2 regions of the Alicycliphilus sp. T452 genome follow, and region 1 is predicted to be linked to the other one. Evidence: predicted binding sites of a transcription regulator. Region 1 holds the regulator's gene; the other holds the start of a gene.
What was found. The regulator NrdR, encoded in region 1, represses ribonucleotide reductase genes. The targets are predictions, from matches to a motif close to CACNANATNTNGTG.
Positions count from the first base shown of each region.

Region 2: the regulator NrdR is predicted to act here: its motif matches at 1,457-1,470, upstream of ACX12L_RS02825 (ribonucleoside-diphosphate reductase subunit alpha).

Region 1 is NZ_JBTNEH010000019.1:33,017-40,707, reverse strand. Features, by position in the region: gene ACX12L_RS16470 (cation-transporting P-type ATPase) at 1-1,855, opposite strand, end outside; gene ACX12L_RS16465 (alpha/beta fold hydrolase) at 2,061-2,867, opposite strand; gene ACX12L_RS16460 (O-acetylhomoserine aminocarboxypropyltransferase) at 2,867-4,168, opposite strand; gene ACX12L_RS16455 (CBS domain-containing protein) at 4,268-4,723, shown strand; gene aroC (chorismate synthase) at 4,817-5,911, shown strand; gene nrdR (transcriptional regulator NrdR) at 5,973-6,422, opposite strand; gene glyA (serine hydroxymethyltransferase) at 6,448-7,691, opposite strand, start outside.
Region 2 is NZ_JBTNEH010000002.1:264,225-271,915, reverse strand. Features, by position in the region: gene ACX12L_RS02825 (ribonucleoside-diphosphate reductase subunit alpha) at 1-1,330, opposite strand, end outside; gene ampD (1,6-anhydro-N-acetylmuramyl-L-alanine amidase AmpD) at 1,615-2,196, opposite strand; gene ACX12L_RS02815 (sigma-54-dependent transcriptional regulator) at 2,180-3,667, opposite strand; gene ACX12L_RS02810 (sensor histidine kinase) at 3,684-5,384, opposite strand; gene ACX12L_RS02805 (PP0621 family protein) at 5,402-5,629, opposite strand; gene ACX12L_RS02800 (cytochrome C assembly family protein) at 5,637-6,434, opposite strand; gene ffh (signal recognition particle protein) at 6,525-7,691, shown strand, end outside.

The sequences.
Region 1 (7,691 bases):
CGAACACGTCCACGCTGTCCACCACCTCGCGCAGCGCGTCATCATTGAGGAGTTCGATCTCGGCGCCCGTGAGCGCGGGGCGCCCCAGGCCGATGCCCAGCTGCGCGCCGATGGCGCGCGCCGTCTCGCCGTGGTCGCCGGTGATCATCTTCACGCGCACGCCCGCCGCGTGGCATTCGGCCACGGCGGCCATGGCCTCGGGGCGCGGCGGGTCCATGCTGCCCAGGATGCCCAGCAGGGTGAAGCCGCCTTCCATGTCGTCCCACGAGAGCGCGTGCTGCTGCGCGGGCACGCGCTTGGCGGCGATGGCCAGCACGCGCAGGGCGCGCGCGGCGCAGTCGTTGGCGGCGCGGCGCCAGTAGTCGTGGTCGAGCGGCGCGCTGCCCTGCTCGCCGTGCTGCAGGGCGCTTTGCGCGCCGCACATGTCGAGCACCCGCTCGGGCGCGCCCTTGACCAGGATGAGCGCGTGGCCCGCGTGGTCGTGGTGCAGCGTGGCCATGAAGCGGTGCTCGGACTCGAACGGGATCGCGTCGATGCGCGGCAGCGCGGCGTGCGTGGCGGCGCCATGAAGCCCCGCCTTGAGGGCGAAGGCGAGCAGCGCGCCCTCGGTCGGGTCGCCCGTGAGCGTCCAGCCCTCGGCGCCGTGGTTCAGCGCGGAGTCGTTGCACAGCAGCGCCACGCGGGCCATGCACTGCAGCACGGGGTCGTCGGCGGGCGACGCGTTCATGCCGCCGACCTGGAAGCCGCCCTGCGGCGCGTAGCCGCTGCCCGTCACCTCGTACACGCGGTCGGCCGTCACCGCGCGCTGCACCGTCATCTCGTTGCAGGTGAGAGTGCCGGTCTTGTCCGAGCAGATCACCGTGACCGAGCCCAGCGTCTCCACCGCCGGCAGGTGCCGGATGATGGCGCGGTGGTGCGCCATGCGGCGCACGCCGAGGGCCAGCGTGATGGTCATGATGGCGGGCAGCCCCTCGGGAATGGCCGATGCGGCGAGCGCCACGGCCATCATGAACATGTCGGAGGGCGCCTGCCCGCGCCAGAGCACGCCGATGACGAAGGTGACGACCACGAACAGCAGGATGGCCGCCGCCAGCCAGCGGCTGAAGCGCGCGATCTGGCGCAAAAGCGGCGTGGTGCCCGGCTCCACCTGCGCCAGCAGCGCGCTGATGCGCCCCAGCTCGGTGCGCGCGCCCGTGGCGGCCACCGCGCCCACGGCCGTGCCCGCGGCCACCAGCGTGCCCGAATAGAGCATGCCGCGGCGGTCGCCCAGCGGCGCGTCCTCGGCCACTGCGGCCTCGCTCTTGTCGCTGGGCACCGATTCGCCCGTGAGCACCGCCTCGTCGGCGCGCAGGCTCCTGGCCGAGAGGATGCGCAGGTCGGCCGGCACCTTGTCGCCCGAGGCGAGCAGCACGATGTCGCCCGGCACGAGCTGCTCGGCCGCGACCAGCTGCCGCTCGCCCCCGCGCAGCACCGTGGCCTGCGGCGAGAGCATGCGCCGGATCGCGTCGAGCGCCGACTCGGCCTTGCCCTCCTGCACGAAGCCGAGGACGGCGTTGATGACCACCGCGCCCAGCAGCACGCCGGTGTCGATCCAGTGGCCCAGCGCGCCGGTGATGGCGGCCGAGGCCAGCATCACGTAGATCAGCATGTTGTGGAACTGCGCCAGCAGCCGCCGCCATGCGGGCCGGCGCGGCGGCGCGGGCAGACGGTTGGGGCCGTGCTGGGCCAGGCGGCGGGTGGCCTCGGCGTGGGGCAGGCCGTACTGCACGTCGGTGGCCAGGCGTTCGGCAATGGCGCTGGCGGGCAGGGCATGCCAGGGGGTGTCGTGGTGTTCTGTGGGCGTCGTCGTCGGCATGCAGGAGCGCGTGCCCGGCGCTGCGCTGCGCACGCCGGGCCACGCGGATGGTGGAAGAGCGGTGCGGTCCAGTCTAGGGCGCGGGCATGCGCGGCGCGGCAATGCCCCAGGGCGCAGGGCGGGAAACCGCCGCTACCGGAAGGCGGATACTATTGAATGAATAGCTGCCAGCGCTTGTTGGATAAGCGCTGCAGCCTGTTTTGATTCATATCAAAAAATCGCGCAATGCATGCAGCGTCTCGTCCGGCGCCTCGCTCATCTGGTGGTGCCCCACGGGCAGCTGCGCGACCTGCACCTGCCTGCCCGCGGCGCGCGCGGCCTGGATCAGGCCCTGCGCGGCCTTCGGGTGCGTCATCTGGTCCAGCGTGCCCACCACGAACAGCACCGGGCATTGGATGGCCGCGATGGCCTGCTCGCCGCCCGCATAGCTGTCGCAGGCCACGAAGCCGCGGTGGAACACGTTGACCTGCGGGTTGCTGCGCAGCACGCGCCGGCCCAGGGCCATGCCCGCGCCATAGACCCAGAAGCCCGCCCCCAGCGGCGGGGCGAGGGTGCTGCGCGAGAACGTGTTGACCATGTGCAGCGCCTTCTCGGGCTCGTGCAGCGAGGTCTCGATGAGCGCCGGCGAGACCTTCATCGGGTAGGCCGTGCCCACCAGTGCCAGGTGGCTCGCGCGCGCGCCCAGGCGGGCGGCGGCCTCCAGCGCGATCAGCGAGCCCCAGCTGTGGCCCACCAGCGCCGCCCGCTGGATGCCCAGCGTGTCGAGCAGGGCGACGATGAAGCCGGCCGCCTGCTCCACGCTGGCGGGTGCCTCGCCCGCGCTCTTGCTGTGGCCGGGCAGGTCCACGGCCAGCACGTTCCAGCCGTGGTGGGCCAGGTAGCGGCTTTGCAGCGCCCAGACGCTGTGGTCGTTGAGTACGCCGTGGATGAAGACCACCGTAGGCCTGCCCGGCTCCAGGGGCTTGCCGCCGGTGTAGCAGTAGGCCTGCGCGCCGTTGACGTCGACGTACATCACGCCCCCGCTTTTTCTGCGGCCTTGAGCGCGCGCTGCAGGTCGTCGATCAGGTCGCCGGCGTCCTCCAGGCCGATCGACAGGCGTATCGTGCCCTGGCCTATGCCCGCGGCGGCCAGCGCTTCGTCGTCCAGGCGGTGGTGCGTGGTGCTGGCCGGGTGGATCACCAGGCTGCGGCAGTCGCCCACGTTGGCCAGGTGGCTGAAGAGCTTGAGCGCCTCGATGAACTTCTTGCCCTGCCCGCGGCTGCCCTTGAGGTCGAAGCTGAACACCGAGCCCGCGCCGCGTGGCAGCAGCCGCTGCGCGAGCTGGTGGCTGGGGTGCGATTCGAGCAGCGGGTGGCCCACGCGCGCCACGAACGGGTGGCTGGCCAGGAACTGCACCACGCGCTCGGTGTTGCGCATGTGGCGTTCCATGCGCAGCGGCAGGGTCTCTATGCCCTGCAGGATCAGCCAGGCCGTGTGCGGGCTCATGCAGGCGCCGAAGTCGCGCAGGCCCTCGCGGCGCGCGCGCAGCAGGAAGGCGCCCACGGTGCTCTCCTCGGCGAACACCATGCCGTGGAAACCGTCGTAGGCCTGGGTCAGTTCGGGAAAGCGCCCCGAGGCCTCCCAGTCGAAGCTGCCGCCATCGACCAGCACGCCGCCGATCACCGTGCCGTGGCCCGAGAGGAACTTGGTGGCCGAGTGGTAGACCAGGTCCGCGCCATGCTCCAGGGGCCGGATGAGCCAGGGCGAGGTGAGGGTGGAATCGACCAGCAGCGGGACGCCGGCTTCGTGGGCGATCTGCGACACGGCGGGAATGTCCAGCACCTCCAGCCCGGGGTTGCCCACGGTCTCGCCGAAGAAGAGGCGCGTGTTGGGCCGCACGGCGGCGCGCCAGCCGGCGAGGTCGCCGGGCTTGACGAAGCTGGTCTCTATGCCGAAGCGCCGCAGCGTGTAGTTGAGCAGGTTCTGCGACCCGCCGTAGAGGGCCGTGCTGGCCACGATGTGCCCGCCCGCGCCCATCAGCGTGCAGACTGCCAGATGCAGCGCCGCCTGGCCGCTGGCCGTGGCGATCGCGCCCACGCCGCCTTCGAGCGCGGCCACGCGCTGCTCCAGCACGGCGTTGGTGGGGTTGCTGATGCGGCTGTACACATGGCCGGGGCGCTCCATGTTGAACAGGGCGGCGGCATGGTCGCTCGACTCGAAGACGAACGAGGTCGTCAGGTGGATGGGTACGGCGCGCGCGCCCGTGGCGGGATCGGGCCGCGCGCCCGCATGCAGCGCGAGTGTGTCGAAGCCGGGGTCGGAGTATCCGGGCATCCATATCTCCAAAGTGGTGAATCTGCGCGCCATTGTGGGCTATATTTCCCGGCGGATAGGGCTGCACGCAGCGCCTGCAGAACCATTCGGAGATATCCCATGAAAGTCAGCGACATCCTGCGCCTCAAAGGCAACACCCTCTACACCGTGCACCCCGACGAGCCGCTCATCCGCGCGGTGCAGACCATGGCCGAGAGGGACATAGGCTCGCTGGTGGTCATGGAGCACGGCGACCTGGTGGGCATGCTGACCTTCCGCGAACTGATCCAGGTGCTGGTGAAGAACGACGGCGCCGTGGGCACGATGCTGGTGCGCACGGCGATGGACGACGCGCCGCTGACCTGCACGCTGGAGACCGACATGGACGAGGTGCGCCGCATGATGCTGGGCCAGCACGCGCGCTACATGCCGGTGATGGACAAGCGCATGCTCATGGGCGTGGTGAGCTTCTACGACGTGGCCAAGGCCGTGGTGGACAGCCAGAACTTCGAGAACAAGCTGCTCAAGGCCTACATCCGCGACTGGCCGCAGGAAGAATCGCCCCCCGCGAATTGACTTTTATGCCCAATTGGCTCCCGGTGCTTGTGTGGCGGGCGCCGGCAGCTACTTCTTTCATAGCCGCAACCGCTCTGGGATAATCACGCCCCTATGAGCGGCAACACACTTGGCACCCTTTTCTGCGTCACCAACTTCGGTGAGTCCCACGGCCCGGCGATCGGCTGCGTGATCGACGGCTGCCCGCCCGGCATGGCGCTTTGCGAGGCCGACATCCAGGCCGACCTGGACCGGCGCCGCCCGGGCACCAGCCGCCACGTCACGCAGCGCAACGAGCCCGACGCGGTGGAGATCCTCTCGGGCGTCTACGAGGGCAGGACCACCGGCACGCCGATCGCGCTCCTGATCCGCAACCAGGACCAGCGCAGCAAGGACTACGGCGACATCGCCCAGAGCTTCCGCCCGGGCCATGCCGACTACGCCTACTGGCACAAGTACGGCCTGCGCGACCCGCGCGGCGGCGGGCGCTCGTCCGCGCGCCTGACGGCGCCCACCGTGGCGGCCGGCGCCGTGGCCAAGAAGTGGCTGGCCGAGAAGTACGGCACGCGTTTTCGCGCCTGCATGACGCAGCTGGGCGAGCTGCCCATCCCGTTCGAGGGCTGGGACCATGTGCCCAACAACCCGTTCTTCGCCCCCGTGGCCGACGTGCAGGCCTACGAGGACTACATGGATGCGCTGCGCAAGAGCGGCGACTCGTGCGGCGCGCGCATCCGCGTGCAGGCCACGGGTGTGCCCGTGGGCCTGGGCGAGCCGCTCTACGACAAGCTCGACGCGGACATCGCCCACGCGATGATGGGCCTGAACGCCGTCAAGGGCGTGGAGATCGGCGCGGGCTTCGCCAGCGTGGCCCAGCGCGGCACCACGCACGGCGACTCGCTCACGCCCCAGGGCTTTGCCGGCAACAACGCGGGCGGGGTGCTGGGCGGCATCAGCACGGGGCAGGACATCGAGGTGTCGATCGCCATCAAGCCCACCAGCTCCATCATCAGCCCGCGCGAGTCCGTGGACATTCACGGCCAGAGCATCCAGGTGATCACCAAGGGCCGCCACGACCCCTGCGTGGGCATACGCGCCGCCCCGATCGCCGAGGCGCTCCTGGCGCTGGTGCTCATGGACCACGCGCTGCGCCAGCGCGCGCAGTGCGGCGACGTGCGGCAGGCGGTGCCGCCCATTCCTGCCAGTATTTGAACGAAAAACGGCTCCAGCGCTTGATGGGTAAGCGCTGGCAGCTATCTAAAGAATAGCGTCTTTACTTGCGCACTTCGTCGACGAGCGCGCGGAACTCGTCGATATCCTCGAAGCTGCGGTACACGCTGGCGTAGCGTATGTAGGCCACCTTGTCGAGCTTCTTGAGCTCGCGCATGACCAGTTCACCGATGCGGCTGGAGATCACCTCGCGCTGGCCCAGGTGCAGCAGCTTCTCTTCGATGCGCTCGATGGCCGAATCGATCTGCACCGTGCTCACCGGGCGCTTGCGCAGCGCCAGCTTGAAGGAGCCGAGCAGCTTGTGGCGGTCGTATTCGACGCGGCGGCCGTCCTTCTTGACGACGGCGGGGAAATTGACTTCCGGCCGCTCATAGGTGGTGAAGCGCTTTTCGCAGGCGCCGCACTGGCGCCTGCGGCGGATGCAGTCCCCGTCCTCGGACACCCGGGTCTCGATGACCTGGGTGTCCTGGTGGCTGCAGAAGGGGCACTTCATCGCGGCAGCGCCTGCGCTCGCGCGATCAGCGGTAGACCGGGAAGCGGCTGGTCAGCGCGTTGACCTTGGCGCGCACGGCGGCCAGGTGCGCCTCGTCGTCGGGGTTCTCCAGCACATCGGCCAGCAGGTTGGCGGTGAGCCGCGTTTCCTCTTCCTTGAAGCCGCGCGTGGTGATTGCGGGCGTGCCCACGCGGATGCCGCTGGTCACCATGGGCTTCTCGGGGTCGTTGGGGATGGCGTTCTTGTTGATGGTGATGTGGGCCTTGCCCAGCGCCGCCTCGGCGGCCTTGCCGGTGATGCCCTTGGCGCGCAGGTCCACCAGCATCACGTGGCTCTCGGTGCGGCCGCTCACGATGCGCAGGCCGCGCTGGGTCAGCGTCTCGGCGAACACCTTGGCGTTCTTCGCCACCTGCTGCTGGTAGGCCTTGAACTCGGGCGACAGCGCCTCCTTGAAGGCCACGGCCTTGGCGGCGATCACGTGCTCCAGCGGGCCGCCCTGCAGGCCGGGGAAGATCGCGGAGTTGATGGCCTTCTCGTGCTCGGCCTTCATCAGGATGATGCCGCCGCGCGGGCCGCGCAGGCTCTTGTGCGTGGTGGATGTCACCACGTCGGCATGCGGCACGGGGTTGGGGTACTCGCCCGCGACCACCAGGCCCGCGTAGTGGGCGATGTCCACCCAGAAGATGGCGCCGACTTCCTTCGCCACGCGCGCCATGCGCTCGAAGTCGATGCGCAGCGCGTAGGCCGATGCGCCGCCGATGATGAGCTTGGGTTTGTGCTCGCGGGCCTTGGCCTCGAACGCGTCGTAGTCGATCTCTTCCTTCTCATCGAGGCCGTAGGAGACCACGTTGAACCACTTGCCGCTCATGTTCAGCGCCATGCCGTGCGTCAGGTGGCCGCCCTCGGCCAGGCTCATGCCCAGGATGGTGTCGCCGGGCTTGAGGAAGGCCATCAGCACGGCCTGGTTGGCCTGCGAGCCCGAGTTGGGCTGCACGTTGGCGGCCTCGGCGCCGAAGAGCTGCTTGATGCGGTCGATGGCCAGCTGCTCGATCACGTCCACGTTCTCGCAGCCGCCGTAGTAGCGCTTGCCCGGGTAGCCCTCGGCGTACTTGTTGGTCAGCTGCGAACCCTGCGCGGCCATGACGGCGGGAGAGGCGTAGTTCTCGCTGGCAATCAGCTCGATGTGCTCTTCCTGGCGGCGGTTCTCGGCCTGGATGGCGGCCCACACCTCGGGATCGGTTTGTTCGACAAGAATAGTGCGTTGATACA
Region 2 (7,691 bases), on a different contig from region 1:
TGCCGCCCTGGTTCACGGCCACGGCCGTGTCGTTGACCACCTTGAGGAAGGGCACCACGCCCTGCGACTCGCCGTTCGTGCCCTTGATGCGCGCGCCGAGGGCGCGCACGCGCGTCCAGTCGTTGCCCAGGCCGCCGGCGAACTTGGACAGCAGCGCGTTTTCCTTGATGGACTCGTAGATGCCGCCGAGCTCGTCGGGCACCGTGGTCAGGTAGCACGAGGACAGCTGCGAGCGCAGCGTGCCGCTGTTGAACAGCGTGGGCGTGCTGCTCATGAAGTCGAAGGAGGACAGCAGCTCGTAGAACTCGATGGCGCGCGCCGATCCCGTCGTTTTAGGGTCGCCCTCCCGCAGCGCCAGGCCCATGGCCACGCGCATGAAGAAGGCCTGGGGCAGCTCGATGCGCGTCTTGCGCACGTGCAGGAAGTAGCGGTCGTACAGCGTCTGCAGGCCCAGGTAGTCGAACTGCTGGTCGCGCTCGGCCTGCAGTGCCTGGCCCAGGCGCTGCAGGTCGAAGTCCAGCAGGCGCGGGTCCAGCAGCTCGTTGTCCACGCCCTGGCGGATGAACTGGGGAAAGCTGCCGGCATAGGCCGCCGCCATGTCGGCGGGCGCCACGTCGTGGCCCAGCACCTCGCGCACGATGGTGTGCAGCAGCAGGCGTGCGGTGGCATAGGTGTAGCCGGGGTCCTTCTCGATCAGGGTGCGGGCCGCAAGAATGGAGGCCTTGTAGACCTCGTCCATGGGCACGCCGTCGTACAGGTTGCGCAGGGTCTCGGCGGCGATGGGCGCGGCCTGGACGTCTTTGCCCAGGTTGGCGCAGGCGGACTCGATCAGCGCCTGCAGGCGCAGGATGTCGAGCTCGACGCGCTGGCCCTTGTCCAGCACATACAGTGCCGGCATCTGGGGCAGCAGCTGCTCTTTCTTCTGCGCGCGTTCCTGCGCGCGGCGCTCGCGGTACAGCACGTAGGCGCGCGCCACCTCGTGGTGGCTGCCGCGCATCAGGCCCAGTTCCACCTGGTCCTGCACGTCCTCGATGTGGAAGGTGCCGCCGCTCGGGCGAGAGCGCATCAGGGCGCGCACCACGGCCTGGGTGAGCTCGTCCACCACCTCGCGCACGCTGGCGGACGCCGCGCCCTGCGTGCCGTGCACGGCGAGAAACGCCTTCATCATGGCCACGGCGATCTTCTGCGGCTCGAAGGGGACGACGGCGCCGTTGCGGCGGATGATCTGGTAGTGGCTGAAGACGCCGCCCGAGGCGTCGGTGGCGGGTGTGCCTGCGGCATGGGGCTGCGTGGAAGGCGCGGTGTCGGCGTGAATGGACGAAACTTGCATGGGTTTCCTCTTTGGTGTGTCGTCAGGGGGGGTGGCGCGCCGGGAAAGACAGCCGGCGGGCCTCGGTGAGGGGTGCGGTTGATGTCTTATCGAACACTATACATATGGTGTTCGAAGTACTCAAGACACTACAGGTAGTGTATATCCGTATGAAGGGTGTCGGGAGGAACGGCTTCCCGGAAGGCGATGCCGTGCCAGGCCCTTGCCGCATGGGGCCCGGGCGCGCGCATGCCAATGGCGGCGCGTGTCTGCGGCGTTTTTGGCGCGCAGGCGCGCGCCATGTCTCAAGGAGGGAACAGGATGCCCGAGCCCGCGAAGGCCGATCGCAGCCGCCGCCACTCGAATCCCGGGCCGGGGTCGTTCTTGCGGTGGGGCGCGATGTGTTCGTGCCCGGCGATGTAGCCGATGGGGTAGCGCCGCGCCAGGGCGGCGCACAGGCGGGTCAGGCTGCGGTATTGGGGCTCTTCGAATGCCCGGCCCTCCAGGCCTTCGAGCTCCACGCCGATGGAGTCGTCATTGCAGGCGTCGCGCCCGCGGTAGTGCGAGCGCCCGGCATGCCAGGCCCGCCGATCGGCGTCCACGAACTGCCACAGCCGGCCGTCGCGGGCAATGAAGAAATGGGCCGAGACCTCCAGCCCGCGGATGCTCTGGAAGTAGGGGTGAGCGTCCCAGTCGAGCCGGTTGGTGAACAGCTGCTGCACCGCCGTGCCGCCGTACTGGCCCGGCGGCAGGCTGATGGAGTGCACGACGACCAGGTCGATGAGGGCGCCCGCCGGCCGTGCGCCGTGGTTGGGCGAGCGCACGCGGCGCGCGGGCAGGTACCAGCCGCCTTGCCATGGCGGGCCCGGCCTACTGTGCTTCGCCATGGCTGTCGCCGTCCTGCGGCATGGCGATGTTGAGCCGGTCGATGCGGTAGCGGATCTGGCGCAGGCTGATGCCCAGGCGCGCCGCCGTGGCCGTGCGATTGAAGCCCGTCTCGCGCAGGGCGCGCACGAGGATTTCGCGCTCATGCTGGTCCAGCCAGGCCTGCAGGTCGCTGGGCAAGGGGGGCTCTTCGCTGGCGGCGGGTGGCGGCGCGGGGGGCGTGCCGGCCTCCGGTGGCGTTGGGTGCGGGGGCGCGGGGACGGCGGCGGCGACCTCCGCGGTGGCGGCAGCGGGGTGTTCCACCTGCAGTTCGTTCCCGTCGCTCAGGGCCACGGCGCGGTGCAGCAGGTTTTCCAGTTCGCGCACATTGCCCGTGAGCGGGTGCTGGGCGATGCGCTGCAGCGCGGCGCCGCTCAGGCGCGGCACGGGGGTGCCCGATTCCTGCTCGATGCGGGCGAGCAGCGCCTCGCACAGCGCGGGCAGGTCCTCGCGCCGCTCGCGCAGCGGCGGGATCAGGAGCTCGATCACGTTCAGGCGGTAGTACAGGTCCTGGCGAAAGCGCCCGGCCTGCACGTCGGCCGCAAGGTCGCGGTGCGTGGCGCTGACGATGCGCACGTCCACGGTCTCTTCCTGCGTGGAGCCCAGCGGGCGGATGCTGCGCTCCTGGATGGCGCGCAGCAGCTTGGACTGCATGGGCAACGGCAGGTCGCCGATCTCGTCCAGGAACAAGGTCCCGCCGCGGGCGGCCTGGAAGTAGCCCTCGCGGTCGCTGGTCGAGCCGGTGTAGGAGCCCTTGCGCGCGCCGAAGAACTCGGCTTCGAGCAGGTTCTCGGGAATGGCGCCGCAGTTCACCGCGACCAGCGGACCGTCGGCGCGCTGGCTGCTGGCATGCAGGGCGCGCGCCACCAGCTCCTTGCCCGTGCCCGATTCGCCGCGGATCAGCACGGGCGCCATGCTGCGCGCCACCTTGGCGATGCGCTGCTTGACGTTGCGCATGGCCTCGGACTCGCCGATCAGGCGCGCGAGCACCGGGTTGTCCGCGTCCGGCTCCTGCGCGGGCGTGCGGGGGGGCGTGGCGGCGGGCAGCACGCCGCCCGTGCCCTGGATGGCCGAGGCCACGACCGAGCGGAACTGCTTGAGGTCCACGGGCTTGGTCAGGTAGTCGAACGCTCCCGAGCGCAGCGCCTCCACGGCGTTCTCGGCCGAGCCGTAGGCCGTCATGACCACGCAGCGCTCGCGCCGCTGCTGCTCGCGCAGGTCGTACAGCAGGTCCAGCCCCAGGCCGTCGGGCAGCCGCATGTCGGTGATCACGGCGTCGAACCTGCGGCGCTGCAACTGCTCGCGCGCCTCGGCCACGCTGGCGGCGGTCTCCACGCGGTAGCCCTCGCGCAGCAGCGTCAGCTCGTAGAGCGTGCGCAGGTCGGGCTCGTCGTCGACGACGAGGATGGATGCGGCGGTGGCGGTGGCGTTCATGGAACCGGCGAGCGTGTCAGACCACGATTGTGTCAAACAGTGAGGAGCTCTCCGCAGGGCGCGTGGCGCTGCGGAACGTGACGCTGAAGGCATTGCCCGCCACGGTGCCGCGCGCCAGCGCCCGGTTGGCGCGCTGGTAGGCGATGGCCGCGCCGTGGCGCTGGCACAGCTGCCGGCAGATGTACAGGCCCAGGCCGCTGGAGCGGCTCTCCGACGAGAAGAAGGGTTCGAACAGGTGCCGCTCCACGGACTTGTCCAGCGGCGCGCCATCGCTCCAGACCTGCAGCCTGACCTGGCCCGCGGCCGTGGCACTCGTGCTCAGGCACAGCGAGTCGGGCTCCTGCCCCATGTAGCGCAGCGCGTTGTCCAGCAGGTTCACCAGCACCCGGCGCAGGTGCTCGGCGTCGAACTCCACCTGGGCCGCGCCCGCGTTCAGCTCCAGGCACCCCTGCCGGCGGGCGGGGTCGTGCGCCTGCCAGTCGTTCCAGGCCTGCAGCACCGTGGCGTCCAGGGCCAGCGTGGACGAGGGCGCATGGCCGATCTGGTGCTGCACCCGGGCGATGTCGAGCACGTCCTCGGAGATGCGCACCAGCCGTTCGGCGTTCTGCCGCACCATGTGGGCCAGGCGCTTGTGGCCGGGGTCGCTCAGGTCCTCGTCCAGCAGCTCGTTGGCCTGGACGATGGCCGCCAGCGGGTTGCGTATCTCGTGCGCCACCGCGGCCGACATGCGGCCCATCGCGGCCAGCTTCTCGGTGCGCAGGCGCGCCTCCATCTCGCGCAGGTCGTGCAGGAACATCACGCACAGCGGCTCCTCGTCCGATGCGCCGGAGGCCGGCTGCGTGCGGGTGAGCCAGGTGCGGATGCGCAGGCCCATGGGGCTTTGGCCTTCGTGCAGGATGTTCACGTCGGCGTGCTGGGGCTGCTCCTGCCGGAACGTCTGCCGCGCCAGATCCATCAGGGACTGCCCGGCCGGGGTGCGCTCCAGCGCGAAGGGCGTGGAGGTCTTGGCCGCGGGGCCCAGCAGCAGCAGGGCTGCGGGGTTGGCCAGGCGCACCTGGCCCTGGCGGTCCAGCACCAGCACGCCGTCGGCCACGTGCTGCATGACCAGGGCGCTCACGGCGGTCTGCGTGCGCGCATCCATCTGGCTGCGCCGTGCCATCTGCTGCTCGCTGGTGAGCCTGGCCGCCAGCAGGTGTACCAGGTAGGCCACCAGGAAATAGCCCGTGCCCGTCACCGCCGTCTGCAGGTAGCGCTGCGTGGCGTCGCCCCCGCCCTGGCTGCCCAGCCACCAGGCCCAGGCCAGCAGCAGCAGGGTCACGCCCGCGGTGGTGCCCAGGGCCAGCGTCAGCGTGCCCAGCACGCCGGCCATCAAGATGGGCAGGCCGAACAGCGGCGTGAAGTTCATGCTGCCCGACTGGTGCAGTATCTGCAGCAGGCCGACGAGCGCGATGTCCACCCCGATCGAGGGCAGCCACTGGATGCCCGGGCGCGGATCGGGCGGCGTGCCGGCGCCGAACACCCGCAGCAGGGTGGCCGCGATCAGGTAGCCGAAGCTGGTCGCCAGCAGCGCGGGCTCTATGGCCTGGTTCAGCACCATGCCCAGCAGCTGCAGCAGCAGCAGCGCCTGCGCCACCATGACGCGGGCCGTGAGGAAAGCCTTCCACAGGCGCTGGAATGGCGGGCGGCCCGGGAGCGGTGCGGGTGTCGCTCGTGGCATGGCGGATTCGTTCACGCTCAGGCCGGCCCCTGCTCCTGGTGCGCGCGGCAGCAGTAGCTGCGGCCGTCCGCCCACAGGGCCTCGCCCTGCGGCAGGTGCACGCCGCAATGCGCGCAGCGGACCATGTCCTGCGGCGGCGCGATGCCCGGGCGGGGCGTGCCGCCCTGGCGCGGCGGCGGGCGGCGCTGGCTGCGCCACAGGGCGTAGACGACGGCGATCACCGCCAGCACGATGAGGTACTTCATGCCGCCCTCACGTCGTGCGCCCGAGCACCACCTCGAGCACGAAGCGCGAACCCACGTAGGCCAGCAGCAGCAGGGCCGCGCCCGCGTACAGCACGCGCACGGCGCTGCGCCCGCGCCAGCCGAAGCGCGAACGGCCCAGCAGCAGCACGGCGAACGTGATCCAGGCCAGCATGGAGAACACGGCCTTGTGGTCCCAGAGCCAGGCGCGGCCGTAGAGCTGCTCGCTGAACAGCCAGCCGGCGACCAGCGTGGCCGACAGCAGCACGAAGCCCGCCGCCACGAAGCGGAACGTGAGGCGCTCCAGCGTCAAGAGCGGCATGCCGCTGAGCGAATCGGCCGCCAGGCGCATCTGCCGTTCCGCGCGGCCCATGAGTGCGGCATGGACCACGGCGGCGGCGAACAGGCCGTAGCACGCGATGCCCAGCGTCAGGTGCAGCGGCAGCCATGGCGAGGCCGAGACGTGCAGCGGCCGGCCGGGAAACAGCGCCGCCAGGAGCACGGTGACGCCGCCCAGCGCGCACAGCGCCCAGCGCGTGCGCATCTGCGGAAACAGCTGGCGCTCCACGGCGTAGGTGGTGAGCACCAGCCAGGCCGTCATCGACAGGGCGGCGGCGAAGCCGAAATGCGGCGTGCTGCCCAGCAGCCCCCAGGCCAGGGCGGCCGCATGCAGTGCCCAGGCCGGCGCCATGGCCAGGTGGCCATGGCCCGCCTTGGCGCGCGATGCCACGGCCGCGGCCAGCGCATAGGCGACGGCGGTGGCCAGAGCGAGCAGCCAGGCAAGAGGGGAAGCACTGGGTAAAATCATGAGTTCGCAGTTTAGCCTTTCGCCCCTGGCCGCCGGGGCTGAGCCATCGGCCGGCGCATGCCCGGGTCGATGCATCTGGAGCATTGGGCCATGGCCTCCGCACTCACCGAAAAACTCACCCGTCTCGTCAAGGAGATGCGCGGCCAGGCCCGCATCACCGAATCCAACGTGCAGGACATGCTGCGCGAGGTGCGCATGGCGCTGCTCGAGGCCGACGTGGCCCTGCCCGTGGTGCGCGACTTCATCGCCCGCGTCAAGGAAAAGGCACTGGGCCAGGAGGTGCTGGGCAGCTTGAAGCCCGGCCAGGCGCTGGTGGGCATCGTCAACCAGGAACTGGCCGCCACCATGGGCGAGGGCGTGGCCGACATCAACCTGGCCGCGCAGCCGCCCGCCGTCATCCTGATGGCCGGCCTGCAGGGCGCGGGCAAGACCACGACCACCGCCAAGCTGGCCAAGCACCTGATCGAGAAGCGCAAGAAGAAGGTGCTCACCGTCTCGGGCGACGTGTACCGCCCGGCCGCCATCGAGCAGCTCAAGACCGTGACGAAGCAGGCCGGCGCCGAGTGGTTCCCCAGCAGCCCCGACCAGAAGCCGCGCGACATTGCGCTGGCCGCGCTGGACTACGCCCGCAAGCACTACTTCGACGTGTTGCTGGTGGACACGGCCGGGCGCCTGGCCATCGACGAGCTGCTGATGCAGGAGATCAAGGACCTGCACGCGGTGCTGAACCCCGTGGAGACCCTGTTCGTCGTGGACGCCATGCAGGGCCAGGACGCGGTGAACACGGCCAAGGCGTTCAAGGAGGCGCTGCCGCTCACCGGCATCGTCCTCACCAAGCTGGACGGCGACTCGCGCGGCGGCGCGGCGCTGTCGGTGCGCGCCATCACCGGCGCGCCGATCAAGTTTGCCGGCGTATCCGAGAAGATCGACGGCCTGGAGGTGTTCGACGCCCAGCGCCACGCCGGGCGCATCCTGGGCATGGGCGACATCGTGGCCCTGGTCGAGCAGGTCACGGCCGGCGTGGACCTGGAGGCCGCGCAAAAGCTCGCCGCCAAGGTCAAGAGCGGCGACGGCTTCGACCTCAACGACTTCCTGGCCCAGCTCCAGCAGATGAAGCAGATGGGGGGGCTGTCCAGCCTCATGGACAAGCTGCCCGCGCAGCTCACGGCCAAGGCCGGCCAGGTGGACATGGACAAGGCCGAGCGCGACATCCGCCGCAAGGAAGGCATCATCTGCAGCATGACCGCGCAGGAGCGC